Regions from separate parts of the Jeotgalibaca ciconiae genome, predicted to be linked through region 1. Evidence: predicted binding sites of a transcription regulator. Region 1 holds the regulator's gene; the other holds the start of a gene.
What was found. Region 1 encodes CtsR, which represses protease genes until heat stress. Its sites were predicted from a motif close to TTGGTCAAAAAAGGTCAAANA; they were not measured.
Positions count from the first base shown of each region.

Region 2: the regulator CtsR is predicted to act here: its motif matches at 5,232-5,252, upstream of clpB (ATP-dependent chaperone ClpB).

Region 1 is NZ_CP034465.1:1,197,678-1,205,919, forward strand. Features, by position in the region: gene EJN90_RS05520 (hypothetical protein) at 172-516, opposite strand; gene EJN90_RS05525 (cation diffusion facilitator family transporter) at 686-1,861, shown strand; gene EJN90_RS05530 (ATP-dependent Clp protease ATP-binding subunit) at 2,060-4,567, opposite strand; gene EJN90_RS05535 (CtsR family transcriptional regulator) at 4,603-5,067, opposite strand; tRNA gene EJN90_RS05540 (tRNA-Arg) at 5,329-5,402, opposite strand; tRNA gene EJN90_RS05545 (tRNA-Thr) at 5,451-5,523, opposite strand; tRNA gene EJN90_RS05550 (tRNA-Lys) at 5,534-5,606, opposite strand; tRNA gene EJN90_RS05555 (tRNA-Val) at 5,685-5,757, opposite strand; rRNA gene rrf (5S ribosomal RNA) at 5,803-5,918, opposite strand; rRNA gene EJN90_RS05565 (23S ribosomal RNA) at 6,014-8,242, opposite strand, start outside.
Region 2 is NZ_CP034465.1:2,495,206-2,503,447, forward strand. Features, by position in the region: gene EJN90_RS11605 (YesL family protein) at 1-474, shown strand, start outside; gene EJN90_RS11610 (ABC transporter permease) at 489-1,445, shown strand; gene EJN90_RS11615 (carbohydrate ABC transporter permease) at 1,445-2,371, shown strand; gene EJN90_RS11620 (extracellular solute-binding protein) at 2,397-4,055, shown strand; gene EJN90_RS11625 (glycoside hydrolase family 88 protein) at 4,142-5,170, shown strand; gene clpB (ATP-dependent chaperone ClpB) at 5,295-7,904, shown strand; gene EJN90_RS11635 (NfeD family protein) at 8,028-8,242, shown strand, end outside.

The DNA.
Region 1 (8,242 bases):
AAAAGTTGTCAAGCGTTTTCATCATTGTTTATTCCACTTTTATAACTTATAAATCTATTCAAAATAATTTTTCCTTTTTTTGATTTTGGAATGTTGTACAATTAGAATATACACTAAAAAAAGACCCGGTAGAGGCCACTTTATAGTGTCCAATCTATCGGGTCTTTTTTATTATTTAAAGGTATCTTCAACTGTATCGACAACAGAATCCTTGTAGTCAACCGCTTTATCTTTCACATCAGAAAATACATCCATCGCAGCATCTTTCCAATTGCCTGTACGATCAAGAATTTTTAGCAGAGTATCAATCTCTCCATCACTTAAAGATTCAACTGCTTTAAGGACTTTGCTATTCCCTTTAAACTTGTTTTTCACATAATTCTTCACACGTTGTCGATTAATATAGGACCCGATTCTATCAACTGCATCTTCTTCATAGGCAATAATTGCTGCAACTGCCGCAACTGCTGCTGTAGCGGTTAATCCTACTAATAACGCTTTTTTTGAATTTTTCATATTGATCGCTCCTTCTTATCTCTATAAATCCATTTTAACATACATCAAAACAATAACCGAAATGATATGAAAAGAAAGATTTACTTTATCGTTTTTCGTTTCTCTAGAAATAATTACTCTGTCATGGCATAATGAGATAATTACTTCAATTTTATTGGCAGGTGTAACTATGCTTTCAAAATGGCTTCAAAAATACATGAAATTCCATAATCATTCAGACAATCGTACACAGATGGGATTACTGTCCGGAAAAGTAGGGCTTGTTTCTAACTTGCTCTTATTCGTCATTAAAATATTAGCCGGTCTCATTTCTGGTAGTATCTCAATTATTACCGATGCAATGAATAACTTATCTGACACCGCATCTTCCATTCTTACGTTGTTTGGTTTTTATGCAGCAGCAAAGCCAGCTGACAAGGAACATCCCTATGGCCATGAACGCTCTGAATATATCAGTGGGTTATTAATTTCTCTAGTGATCATTTTTGTTGGAGGACAGTTTTTAATTACGTCCATTAATCGTATATTTAATCCTACCAATCTACAAATGAGCCCGCTAATCGTTGCTCTTTTGGTTATATCAATCGCTGCAAAAATTATTCAAGGATTTTTCTATCAAACGATTGCAAAAGAAATCAAATCGAATACTCTTCTTGGTGTTGCACAAGATAGTTTTAATGATGTCTATTCTACTCTTGTAGTTCTAGTTGCATCGATTATTGAATCAATGACTGATTGGAATATCGACGGTTTTGCTGGTGCTTTCCTTGCCGTTTTCATTATGTACAGCGGTATTCAAATGATTCGAAAGTCAATTGATGATTTATTGGGTATTCGACCTTCAGAAGACGAGCTGATTGCAATGAGAGATTTACTCGAACGTTTCGATTCCATCGTTGGCTATCATGACTTATTGGTTCACAGCTATGGACCTAATAAAACTTTCGCAACTATTCATATTGAAATTGATGACAGTTGGAGTCTGAACCAAGCCCACAACCTCATTGATAAAATTGAGAAAAAATTCTTAGAAGAATTGGATGTAGAATTGGTTTGTCACATGGATCCCATCGCCGTTCACAATGAAGAACATACAAGAATTTACCAAGAAGTTAAGCAAATCCTCAAAACCTATTTCTTGAATTTAAGGTTTCATGATTTTAGGATTATGGAAACAAACGAAAATCAAACCATTCAATTTGATGTAGTAATTTCTGATGACACGAAACAAACGGACGACGAGTTACTTGCAGCTATTACAAAAAATATTCACCAACAAATTGGTCCATATGACGTAGACATTGAATTCGATCGACTTGATTTATTAAAAGAAGTAGAAGAATAAGAAAAGCGGACAAGTCCGCCTTGACCTATGAAAAAATAGGAAATTTGACCCTGAATGAGCAGCGAAGCGCGCAATGGGGCAAATTTATCTTTTTTTCACTAGGTCAGGACTTGGGAGCTAGACATTGATGGCTGAACTTATAATCCCCTAGTCTATGAAAAAAGGGAAGCCTTCATCGAGAGGGCTTCCCTTTTTTGCTTACTTACTTCCGACTAATTCGCCGTTTTCATTTTTATCGGTTGTGGTTGATTTTTTATTTTCTTTTACAGTAATACGGATGGTTCCATTGCGGGCTCCGATGGTTACATGATCTCCATAATTAATCGTGCCACTTAACATTTCTTCACTTAACTTATCTTCTATCTCTTTTTGAATCGCACGACGAATTGGACGTGCTCCATATTCAGGATCAAAACCAGCTTTCGCTACAACAGCAATCGCGGTAGGAGTGATCTTCACATGAATATCTAGCTCTTCTAGACGTTTTACAATATTATTCGCCATTAGCTTAACAATCTCATGTAATTCTTCCTCAGCCAACGAATGGAAAACAATCGATTCATCCACTCGATTCAAGAATTCCGGACGGAAGCTGTTTTTCAGCTCTTCACGAATTCTTTTTTCCATTGCCGTGTAATCGTGTTTTGCATCTTTCACATTGAAACCAACCATCTTTTCATCACGTAAAGCGGTCGCTCCTAAATTCGATGTCATAATTAAAATAGTATTACGGAAGTCTACTTTTCTTCCTTTAGAATCTGTTAAATGACCATCATCCAAAACTTGCAACAAGATATTAAAGACATCAGGATGTGCTTTTTCAATCTCATCTAAAAGAATAACAGAATAGGGTTTTTGTCTAATCTTTTCTGTTAACTGTCCACCCTCGTCATAACCAACATAACCTGGAGGAGAGCCAACTAAACGACTCGTCGTAAATTTCTCCATGAATTCAGACATATCGATCCGTACCAACGCATCTTCTGAGCCAAACATTGCCTCTGCAAGTGTCTTAGCTAGCTCAGTCTTACCTACACCGGTAGGACCTAGGAATAAGAAGCTTCCGATTGGGCGAGCAGGGTCCTTTAAGCCTGAGCGGGCTCTGCGAATCGCGCGAGCCACAGCACTTACTGCTTCTTCTTGTCCAATCACACGCTCATGAAGGACTTTCTCTAGTTTCATCAAACGTTCGCTTTCTTTTTGTTCCATTTGGTAAACAGGGATTCCCGTCCACAAAGCAACAACCTGCGCCACATCTGTTTCGTCAACACTTAATGTATATGCGCCCTCATCTGATATAGAGCTCGCTTCTCTTACTTTTTCAAGACGTTGTTTGCGTGATATTTCTTTTTTACGAATTTGAGCAGCCTTTGTAAAGTCTTGATTCAAGATCGCTTGCTCTTTATCTTTGCTTAAGCGTTCTAATTCGTCTTCCAATTTCCCGGCTGGCGTATCGCCATGAGTAACATCTAAGCGAACTTTTGCGGCAGATTCATCAATCAAATCGATTGCTTTATCCGGCAGGCGACGAGCAGTAATGTAACGAACCGCTAATGTCACTGCAGATTCAATTGCTTCGTCAGTAATCTCCACATGGTGATGCTCTTCATATCGATTACGAAGACCTTTCAAAATTGCTGTTGTTTCTTCCGCTGTAGGTTCATCAATGTGTATAGGTGCAAAGCGACGTTCCAAAGCAGCATCTTTTTCAATATATTTTTGATACTCATCTAAGGTAGTTGCCCCAATTGTTTGAAGTTCTCCTCGTGCTAACGCTGGTTTTAGAATATTTGATGCATCAATTGCACCTTCTGCACCGCCAGCACCAATCAATGTGTGTAGTTCATCAATAAAGAGAATAACATTGCCATCATGATAAACTTCATCAATAATTTTCTTCATTCGCTCTTCAAACTCACCGCGGTATTTCGTACCTGCTACTAATGACCCCATATCAAGCATCATGAGACGCTTATTAGCTAATTGCTCTGGAACTTCACCATTCACAATTTTTTGTGCAAGACCTTCCACAATAGCTGTCTTTCCAACCCCTGGTTCTCCCACCAAGACAGGATTATTTTTTGTTCTACGAGAAATAACTTGTAAAATCCTTCTCACTTCACGATCTCGTCCTACAATTGGATCTAGTTTATCATTTTTAGCTAAATCCGTTAAATCACGTGCAAGAGAGTCCAGAGTAGGCGTACCTTCAGAATTTTTGAGTGGCTTTTTGCCAGCTTTCCCATTTCCTTTTGGGGCATCTTTTAAACCAAGTTTTTCATATAACGTTTTTTGAAGTAGATTTAAATCCACACCAATATTTTTTAATATTTTAACTGCTAAAATTTCTTCTTTCAAAATCCCTAGCAAAATATGCTCCGTTCCAACTAATGGAACTGCTAATTTTTGTGATTCATTTGTTGCATACATAATTACTTTTTTAGCGCGAGGCGAAAATGGCATAGGCGTAAATTGGTTTGCTAAAGGACGTGCTGTTCCGTATCCGGTTAAATGTTCAACTTCTTCACGTATAAGAGTTTCATCGATATGAAAACCACGCAATACTTTTCCAGCAATTCCTTCTGTTTCTCGAATAAGGCCTAGTAGAATATGTTCGGTTCCAATGGACTGGTGTTTGAAATAATGTGCTTCTTCTGTTGCAAGGATCAACGCCTTGCTAGCCTTGTCTGTAAATAGTTCATCCATTCTTAACGCCTCCTTTACTTAGCATCTGCGAATGATTATGCTTCATACCGCAAACTGGTTAATAGTTTTTTTAATAACTGTGCCCGTACTCTATCTTCGTCTATCTCAAAATAATGTAAAAAGACTTTTTCCATTACTGACAAAATCAAATTACCTTCCCGTTTTGAGATAACCTGCTGATTATATAAATTTTGGACAATTGCATAGGAATCTCGCTCACTAATGCTATCTCCAATAATTCGAATCATCTCATTAAGTAAATCAACTTCTTCAAGGAACTTTACCTTCATAATGCGGATATAACCACCACCGCCGCGCTTACTCTCTACCAAATAGCCATGCTGCTCAGTAAACCGAGTATTAATTACATAATTGATTTGGGAAGGAACACAATTAAAATGTACAGCCATCTCATTACGGCGAATTTCTACCTGTTCTTCTGTTTTCAATATCTTTTTAATATAATCTTCAATGATATCAGACATATTTTGGTTTTGCAAAAGAACTGCCTCCTCTCACCTGACTAATTTTGACTATTACAATTAAATAGTAAGGCATTCTGCAGTCTCTGTCAAATGGAAAGATTGACAAATACAGGTTTTTATATTGTATTGACTTTCTATTATAGCTTAATCCGTCTAAAAGATAAACTATTCTTCCTTAAATAGAATTTGCAAAAAAAAGCATTTCTACAATATGATTTCAAAATCATAAGTAAAAATGCATTTAATAAAATGATTTCTTCAACTTTTAAAGCATGATGCACCCAGCAGGAGTCGAACCTGCAACCGTCTGATTCGAAGTCAGATACTCTATCCAATTGAGCTATGGGTGCTAAAAAAGGAAGATGAAGTCTACAAAACGACCTTCACTTCCTTAATAATGCCGGCTAAAGGAGTTGAACCCTCGACCCTCTGATTACAAATCAGATGCTCTACCAACTGAGCTAAGCCGGCTAAATAAAAATGAGTCATGCAGGGCTCGAACCTGCGACCCTCTGATTAAAAGTCAGATGCTCTACCAACTGAGCTAATGACTCATTATATGAAGTTTACTATGAGCAATTGCTCACGTCCATCATGTCCGTAAGCTGCTAATACAACAATAGACATGATAATGGAGGTTAACGGGATCGAACCGCTGACATCCTGCTTGTAAGGCAGACGCTCTCCCAGCTGAGCTAAACCTCCGGGATTATAATAAACATAAAAGAGCATAAAAATAAAACAAAAAATGCGCGGCAGCGTCCTACTCTCACAAAGGGAAACCCTTCACTACAATCGGCGCTAAGAAGCTTAACTTCTGTGTTCGGGATGGGAACAGGTGTGACCTTCTTGCCATCGCCACCGCACATATCTTGTTTTCAAAGGAACTTCGTTCCCTCAAAACTGAATAGCCACATGATCTACCGGAAAGAAACCATTCTTCCGCCTTACCGTCTGTTTCTTGGTTAAGTCCTCGACCGATTAGTACTGGTCCGCTCCACACATCGCTGCGCGTCCACTTCCAGCCTATCTACCTGATCGTCTCTCAGGGGTCTTACTCATTTAAAATGATGGGAAATCTCATCTTGAGGGGGGCTTCACGCTTAGATGCTTTCAGCGTTTATCCCTTCCACACATAGCTACCCAGCGATGCTCTTGGCAGAACAACTGGTACACCAGCGGTGTGTCCATCCCGGTCCTCTCGTACTAAGGACAGCTCCTCTCAAATTTCCAACGCCCGCGACGGATAGGGACCGAACTGTCTCACGACGTTCTGAACCCAGCTCGCGTGCCGCTTTAATGGGCGAACAGCCCAACCCTTGGGACCGACTACAGCCCCAGGATGCGACGAGCCGACATCGAGGTGCCAAACCTCCCCGTCGATGTGAACTCTTGGGGGAGATAAGCCTGTTATCCCCAGGGTAGCTTTTATCCGTTGAGCGATGGCCCTTCCATGCGGTACCACCGGATCACTAAGCCCGACTTTCGTCCCTGCTCGACTTGTCTGTCTCGCAGTCAAGCTCCCTTCTGCCTTTGCACTCTGCGAATGATTTCCAACCATTCTGAGGGAACCTTTGGGCGCCTCCGTTACATTTTAGGAGGCGACCGCCCCAGTCAAACTGCCCGACTGACACTGTCTCCCTGCCCGATAAGGGCAGCGGGTTAGAGTGTTCCTGCCACAAGGGTAGTATCCCAATGGCGCCTCCATCGAGACTAGCGTCCCGACTTCTACGGCTCCTACCTATCCTGTACATGTGGCAGAAACAATCAATATCAACCTGCAGTAAAGCTCCATGGGGTCTTTCCGTCCTGTCGCGGGTAACCAGCATCTTCACTGGTACTATAATTTCACCGAGTCTCTCGTTGAGACAGTGCCCAAATCGTTACGCCTTTCGTGCGGGTCGGAACTTACCCGACAAGGAATTTCGCTACCTTAGGACCGTTATAGTTACGGCCGCCGTTTACTGGGGCTTCAATTCGAAGCTTCGCCTTGCGGCTAACCTCTCCTCTTAACCTTCCAGCACCGGGCAGGCGTCAGCCCCTATACGTCATCTTTCGATTTTGCAGAGACCTGTGTTTTTGATAAACAGTCGCTTGGGCCTATTCACTGCGGCTGACCTTGCGGTCAGCACCCCTTCTCCCGAAGTTACGGGGTCATTTTGCCGAGTTCCTTAACGAGAGTTCGCTCGCTCACCTTAGGATACTCTCCTCGACTACCTGTGTCGGTTTGCGGTACGGGCAGTTGGTTTCTAACTAGAAGCTTTTCTTGGCAGTGTGGCATCGGGAACTTCGGTACTCAATTTCCCTCCCCGTCACAGCTCATCCGTGCGGGGGAAAGCATTTGACTCTCCCCCGGACTCACTGCTTGGGCGTGCTCTTCCAATCGCACGCTTTCCTTAGCCTCCTGCGTCCCTCCATCGTTCAAACAAAAACAACTGGTACAGGAATATCAACCTGTTGTCCATCGCCTACGCCTGTCGGCCTCGGCTTAGGTCCCGACTAACCCTGGGAGGACGAGCCTTCCCCAGGAAACCTTAGTCATTCGGTGGACGGGATTCTCACCCGTCTTTCGCTACTCATACCGGCATTCTCACTTCTAAGCGCTCCACCGGTCCTCACGGTCCGGCTTCTCTGCCCTTAGAACGCTCTCCTACCACGGAACCCCAATGGGTTCCATCCACAGCTTCGGTGATCTGTTTAGCCCCGGTAAATTTTCGGCGCAGGGTCACTCGACTAGTGAGCTATTACGCACTCTTTAAATGATGGCTGCTTCTGAGCCAACATCCTAGTTGTCTGTGCAACCCCACATCCTTTTCCACTTAACAGATACTTGGGGACCTTAGCTGGTGGGCTGGGTTGTTTCCCTTTCGACTACGGATCTTATCACTCGCAGTCTGACTCCCGGACTTGAATCCATGGCATTCGGAGTTTATCTGAATTCGGTAACCCGAGAAGGGCCCCTAGTCCAAACAGTGCTCTACCTCCACGATTCGTTGATCCGAGGCTAGCCCTAAAGCTATTTCGGAGAGAACCAGCTATCTCCAGGTTCGATTGGAATTTCTCCGCTACCCACACCTCATCCCCGCACTTTTCAACGTACGTGGGTTCGGTCCTCCAGTGCGTATTACCGCACCTTCAACCTGGACATGGGTAGGTCACCTGGTTTCGGGTCTACGACCACATACTCATT
Region 2 (8,242 bases), 1.3 Mb from region 1:
GTGTTAAAAATGTATCTAAAACACTTTAAAGAGAACTTTAGACAAGCGACGACAGCTTGGCTAATTGTTTTATCTATCATTGTCGTATTGATATTGGATTTATTTGTGATTAGTGAACTAGATGGTCTAAGGAGAATAGTCGTCTACGCAACTGTTATTTTTCTGATTCTAGCTGTGGTTTACAGCTTGTTTATTTTCCCCATGATTTACAAATTTAAAAATACAATTTGGGAACAGAGTAAAAATGTTCTTTTACTGATGATGGGCTACTTTCCTTGGGTTTTGATTTTATTGGTTATCAATCTCGGTCCTCTTATGGCTGTTTATAAGTGGCTACCAAATGCGTATGGTTTGTTGATATATTTTTATTTGTTTATTGGAAGTGCGCTAACATTGTACCTGAATGCTTTTATTTTTAACAGAATATTCAATCACTTAATAGGACTTAAGAGTGAGTCGCTATTAAAAACGTAAGGGAGTGGTTTGTGTTGACGAAAAAAAATAAAAAATCTGCTTCAGTAGGCCTTGGTCGTAGTTCTTCCTGGGTCATAGCTATTAAGAGGGATTGGGAGTTGTATATTCTGCTCATTATTCCGCTAGTGATTGTTATCGCTTTCAATTATGCTAGTTTTCCTGGTCTGAGAATGGCATTTATGAATTTCAAACCTATTCTAGGTTATGAACGTAGTGAATGGGTCGGATTTGAGAACTTTATTAAGATTTTTAATGATGCTGATTTTATTAGAGCACTTAAAAATTCGATCATGTTTAACTTTCTTGATTTAATAACGGGATTCTCGGTACCTATTATTTTAGCTCTTATTATTAACGAGATACGTTTGAAACGTTTCAAACGAATTAGTCAAACTGTCTTATATTTGCCTCATTTTTTATCTTGGGCAGTTGTGGGGAGTGTGGCATATCTTTTATTTAAACCAAGTTCTGGTTTAGTGAATATTGTTTTACAAAACTTAGGGTTGATTGAAAAAGGGATTCCTTTCTTAAATGATGCGAGCCACTGGGCAGTAACCTATATTTTAATTGGTATATGGCAGTCGATGGGGTGGGGAACCATCATTTACTTGGCGGCTATGACCAGTATTAACTCAGAGCTTTACGAAGCTGCCATGATTGATGGTGCAAACCGTTGGAAACGGATCTGGCACATTACCTTGCCGGGGATTAGAGGGACAATCGTAACGCTACTCATTATGAACCTGGGTCGGGTTATGGGAAGTAATTTGGAGCGTCTAACAGCGTTGGGTAATTCACAGGTTCGGGACTATCAATACCAGTTAGCCGTTTATATTTTTGAAAAGGGTCTTGGAGGCGGTAAGTTTAGTGAAGCGACAGCAGTAGGTTTGTTTCAGTCGTTAATTGGTTTAGCTCTCGTATTATTATCAGACCGTATGGCTAAGAAAATCGGAGAGGATGGTTTGTTGTAATGGAACTTAATGCGAATATACGTAAAAAGAAAGACAAAAACCATCTGGGAACGAATGCAATGGAAAAAATCGGAATCAGCGATTTTTTAATGGCAACATTTCTATTTATTTTATGTTTAACGTGTGTTTTGCCATTCATCCATATAGCTGCGAAGTCAATCTCTTCTAATAGCGAAGTGCTGGCCCGTAATATTTACCTCATACCAAAAGGGATTAACTTCGATGCCTATGTATCGATTTTTAAAGATGGAAACATGATTTATTCAATTATTTACAGCGTTATTGTGACAGTATCATTTACTGTTTTAGGAATGCTGGTATGTATTTGTACAGCTTATCCCTTGTCAAAAAAACGCCTAAAAGGACGTAAGGGATTTACTTTTATTTTCATGTTTCCGATGTATTTCAGTGCAGGGATCATACCACAATATTTGCTCTACCAAAGTCTGGGGATTTTGAATACAGTCTGGGTTTTGATTCTGCCAGGTATTTATTCTGCTTATAATATGTTGATTATGAAAACTTATTTTCAGGCGAATTTACCAGATAGCTTGGAGGAATCGGCGGTCTTGGATGGAGCAACAAATTTCCAAATCTTATTAAGGCTTGCATTACCACTTTCAAAACCTATTATGGCGACACTGTCGTTATTTTATGCGGTTGGACGTTGGAATTCTTACGCGGACAATATGTATTTTATTCGCACTGAAAATTTAAAAATGGTGCAATATAAACTGTATCAAATGGTTTCGTCTGCAACGGAAGCTCAGACAACTTCCCTTTCGGAAGCAGCAGCCGTTCAAAGTACGCCAGAAGTTCTTCAGGCAGCAGCCGTTATGTTTGTAACCATTCCGATTATTATTATTTATCCATTTTTACAAAAATATTTTGTGAAAGGTGTCATGATTGGAGCAGTAAAAGGTTAACAAAAAAATGAACAGGAGGAATAAAATGATGAAGAATAGCAATTGGAGAAAGATACTTTTAGGGAGTGCAGCTTTGTTAACGTTATCAGGATGTAGCAGCAGTGGTGGCGATGACTCAATGGATAGTGGAACTGCTGGCGGCGGTTCAAGCGATTCAACTGGGGCAGGCGAGCAAGTTACATTAAAAATCCCTGTTTATGATCGTGGTGTAGAAGGTGTGCCGAATGTAACGGACAATTACTGGACCGATTACGTTCAAGAAAATTTTGGTAATCCAAATAATATCACTGTTGAGTATGTCGCTATTAATCGATCGGATGTTATGACTGATTATGCATTACTGGCATCATCTCAAGACTTACCCACTATTTTAATGGAGTATGACTATCCTAAATTATCACAATGGGCAAACGAAGGATATCTTGCAACATTTGATATGGAAGAGTTTAAAGAAGCTGCACCAAAATACTTCGAACAAATGGATGCAGAAGGACAAATGGCCTTTACGGAAATGAATGGTGAAACACATTTTGTTTTAGGAAATCGACCAAACTGGTCCAATGGCTTTAACTTCCAACAGTTTTATCGCAAAGACTGGCTAGAAGAAGTTGGCTACGATGAGTATCCAAAAACTTATAGCGAATGGGTGGATGCCATGACGAAAATACAAGATGCTGGCTTAGCAGATCATCCAGCAGGTGGAACAATGATTCCGAGCCAAGGGGCAGACCTTCCTTGGATATTCATGGATTTCCCAATTAACGAAGAAGAGTGGGCAAGTTATATTTCTGCCGTTATCCCTGCTTTAGGATTTGATGCTAACAAAGCATTATTAGAAAGAGAGAACAATCATTACAACCTTGGCTTTACAGATCCGGAGTATTATTTAACGGATACTGCATCCGCTCAAGCGAAATTCGCCAATGGGGAAAGCTTTGTGTTTGGCTCTTACATTTCAAATACAATGGATTGGCTCATATCATTTTATGAAAACAATCCTGAAGCTGAGTTGGGTATTGTTCCTGCAGCCGAAGTGGATGAAGAAGCTGGTACATCAGCAGTCTACATGGCAGATAACCCATTTGGTATGATCGTTGGTTTCTCTTCTTTAGCAACGGATGATGAAATTCAGGCTGCTTGGAAGTATTTGGATTGGATTGCGGATGAAGATAATTTAAAGATTATGCAGTGGGGAGTTGAAGGCGAAAACTATACAATTAACGAAGAAACAGCTTTACCAGAAAGTGTGGTTGATTACGAAGGCGACAAGAAGCAAGGCTACAATAACAACATTGACTACTGGTGTATCGTAACAGCTTCTCGAGTTGTCGGAGACTTAGAGGATCAGATTTCAGCAGTTAGTCCTAAAGGTCTTCCTCAAGAATTTAATGAAGAGATTTTAGCTATTACAAATCGTAAATCTGAACTATACAAGGAAGCTTACGCTGTCAACTTCCCGTCATTCTCAGTCCCAATTGAAGCAGAAGTAGAATACTCGGGAAGTTTAACAGAAACATATAAAGAGCTTCGTGATAAGTTAGTAATGGCTGATCCAAGTGAGTTCGAAAGTTTATACGAAGAGTACGCACAACAATTTCACGATGCTGGATTTAGGGAGATTGTAGAGGAACGCTTACAGGCTTATAAGGATGGAAATTCAACGCGTTTATTAGAAGTAGAGTAAGATTGTTTTAATAAGCCGCCATGTCGAGGAGTTTTTCCGAAAACATGGCGGTTTTTCATTAAAAATGGAAAGTAGGTATTTATCAATTGAATGAATTAACCTTTGAAAAGGAAAAGATAATCGGTAAAATGGATGCCATTGTAGAAAGAACCATGCAGATGGATTTGACATGGGACTGGGGAACCGGGGTCGCCTATTATGGAATCTGCCAGGCTTACGAAGTTCTAGGTAAACAGGAATATATCGATCTTTTACAAAACCGCATAGATGAATTAATCGACCTAGACGACGGGTACGGCTGGACAGTTAATCGTTGTGCTATGGGACATGCATTAATTACCTTATACGAAGTCACTGGCGAACAGAAGTATTGGGATTTAGTTTTGAGTAAAATTGATTATTTACAACATGAAGCACTGCGCTTTGGTGACCGTGTTTTGCAGCACACTGTATCTTCCAATGATGATTTTCCTGGGCAAGCATGGGCTGATACTTTATTTATGGCTGCTTTTTTGATGCTGAGGGTGGGCATTATCACTAAGAAGGAAGAATTAATTGATGATGCACTCCATCAGTATTATTGGCATATTAAATACTTACAAAATCCTGAAACCTCCCTCTTTTATCATGGTTACGAAGATACAAGCAAAAGTAATTTATCTAGCTTTTATTGGGGAAGAGCTAATGCTTGGGCAGCATATACGATGTCTCAAGTTTGTGCTCGACTACCCGAAGCCTATCTTTATCCCAAGTATATGGATGTATTAGGTGCGCTTGAAGAGCAGCTTTCGGCTCTGAAACTACTGCAAACTGAAAATGGTTTGTGGCGGACTATTTTGGATGACTCCGAATCTTATGAAGAAATTTCTGCATCCGCAGGGATTGCAGCAGCCATGGCTGTCAAGCATAACCCGCTGCGCTTAAAGTACCTGCAAAAATCGATTGGCGGTATTTTTGATAATGTCAGCGATGATGGTCGGGTTCTAAATGTATCTGCAGGTACAGCAGTCATGAGGGATTTAGCAGGATACCGCGACATTTCGAAAAACTGGCTTCAAGGCTGGGGACAAGGTTTGGCGTTGACCTTCTTCGCGGAGATTATTGGCCGTTATTAAAAGCAATAGCTTCTGACTAATGAAAAATTATTAAGTCAGAAGCTATTTTTGATAGTGTTATTTTTTGACCATAACTGACCAAGGTTGTATAATTACCTTATGGACTGAAGAAGAGGTGACTGAAATGCAAGTAGAAAAGATGACTCGCGCGATGCAAGAAGCGTTAGGAGAAGCACAGAATATTGCAATTAATAGGAAACATCAATTTATTGAAATTCCTCATCTATGGAAAACATTGATGCAGCCAAATTCGTTTGCTAGAAATTTCTATCAAGATTTAGGGATGGATTTACAAGCATTGGACCACGTGATTGATAAGGAACTCGATAAAATTTCACAAGTATCCGGAACGAATATTCAATACGGTCAGTCTTTTGGGCAAAATCTTTACCAGCTTTTCCTTGAAGCCAATAAAGAGATGGAAGAATTCCAAGATGAATACTTATCAACCGAAGTGGTTTTGTTAGCTCTTTATTCACTATCCCATCATCCACTAACCCTCTATTTAAAGGAGAATGGACTAAGCAAGCAAATTATAAAAAACAAAATAGTAGAAATAAGAGGCGGTGATCGTGTGACTTCACAAGATCAAGAAGAACAATACCAAGCATTGGAAAAATATGGAATTGATTTGATTCAAGCAATGAAAAGCGGCAAGCATGATCCGGTTATTGGCCGTGATGAAGAGATTCGAGATGTCATTCGAATTCTTTCAAGAAAAACAAAAAACAACCCTGTCCTCATTGGAGAACCAGGCGTTGGGAAGACTGCAATTGTTGAAGGTTTGGCTCAACGGATCGTCAGAAGAGATGTGCCGGATAATTTAAAAGACAAGACGATTTTTTCTCTCGATATGGGTGCTTTAATTGCAGGAGCGAAATACCGTGGTGAATTTGAAGAGCGTCTGAAAAGTGTTTTAAAAGAAGTGAAAAAAAGTGATGGACGGATCATTTTATTTATTGATGAAATCCATACCATTATCGGTGCCGGAAAAACAGAAGGTAGCATGGATGCAGGAAATCTTCTAAAACCAATGTTAGCTCGTGGAGAATTGCATTGTATTGGTGCAACTACATTGGATGAGTACCAACAAAATTTTGAAAAAGATAAAGCTTTGGAGCGTCGTTTTCAAAAAGTAGTAGTTGCAGAACCAACAGTAGAAGATACCATTACGATTTTAAGAGGATTGAAAGAACGCTTTGAAATACACCATAGCGTAACCATCCAAGATAATGCGATTGTAGCTGCAGCAACACTTTCTAATCGTTATATCACGGATCGTTTTCTTCCGGATAAGGCCATCGACTTAGTTGACGAAGCTTGTGCCAGTATCAAAGTAGAGATGAATTCCATGCCGACAGAACTTGATCAAGTAACTCGCAAACTAATGCAGCTTGAAATTGAAGAAGCTGCATTAAAACAAGAAAAAGACGAATTAAGCAAGCAGCGGTTAATAAGCATACAAAATGAATTGGCCGAATCTCGTGAAGAAGCAAACAGGCTTAAGATGCAATGGGAAATAGAAAAAGAAGAAGCTGAAACGGTTCGTTCCAAAAGAGAAGAATTGGAAATCGCTCGAAGACAACTAGAAGACGCCGAGTCAGAATATGATTTAGAAAAAGCAGCGGTGCTAAGACATGGAACCATTCCACAATTAGAGAAAGAACTGGCTGATTTAGAGCGAAAAAATGCTGAGACCCAAACCGACGAAGGAAAGCTTGTTCAAGAAGCCGTTACCGAAAATGAAATAGCATCGGTCGTAGAACGCTTGACGGGCATACCAGTTAAGCGGTTAGTAGAAGGGGAGAAAGAAAAACTATTAACTCTCTCAGAAACTTTACACAAACGAGTGATTGGACAAGATGAGGCGGTAGAAAGCGTCACAAATGCAGTTCTTCGTTCTCGTGCAGGCTTGCAATCACCGAATCGACCAATCGGCTCCTTTTTATTTTTAGGACCTACAGGGGTCGGAAAGACAGAATTAGCAAAAGCACTTGCTGAAAACTTATTTGATTCACAAGACCATATGGTGCGAATTGATATGAGTGAATATATGGAAAAATTTGCAGTAAGTCGTTTGGTTGGTGCACCCCCAGGTTATGTTGGATACGAAGAGGGCGGCCAATTAACGGAAGCGGTTCGCAGAAGTCCTTACACAATTGTGCTCCTGGATGAAATTGAAAAAGCTCACCCGGATGTATTTAATATCCTTCTTCAAGTAATGGACGACGGTCGATTAACTGACTCGAAAGGTAGAACGGTTGATTTCAAGAATACAGTCTTGATTATGACAAGTAATCTCGGATCTCAATATCTCCTGAACAGTATGGAAGAAAATGGTGAAATAACGGAAGAAACTAAAAATAATGTGCTTGATTTATTAAAGATAACTTTCAAGCCAGAATTCCTCAATCGAATTGATGACACGGTTCTGTTTTCTCCACTTAACAAAGAAGACATCCATCTAATCGTTGATAAAATCATTCTGGAGTTACAAGAGCGGCTGGCTAACCGTCAAATCAAGTTATCGATTTCGGAAGAAGTAAAAGAGTGGATTACAATAAATGCCTATGATTTTCAATATGGGGCACGCCCTCTAAGAAGATTTATTACCAATCGAATTGAAAACTTATTAGCGAAAGAGATCATTAAAGGTTCGATTCAAGAAAACCAACATGTGCTGATAAATTTAGTAGACGGAAAAATTAATTTTTCTATTCTAAAAGATCATTAAGATAAAGCGGCAACAATACTAGTAAAATATTGTTGTCGCTTTATTTAATTGCAAATGTACGATAAAATAATAGTGTAAAGTTTTGTTCTTACGAATATGTATTTTATGTTGGAGGTGATAATATTGCTTTTCTTGGTAATTGGTTTTATTTGTTTGGTTGTTATGTTATTTACGAATAAATTTTATGTATTTGGCGGCTTGTCAATTATCAGTTTCTTTATTTACTTTATGATGGTGGGAGACGGTTCTTGGGTAACATTCCTACTCTTTTTATCTGGTATCTTCCTGCTCATACTGGAGATATTTATTCCGGATTTTGGTTTAATTGGGATAGCAGG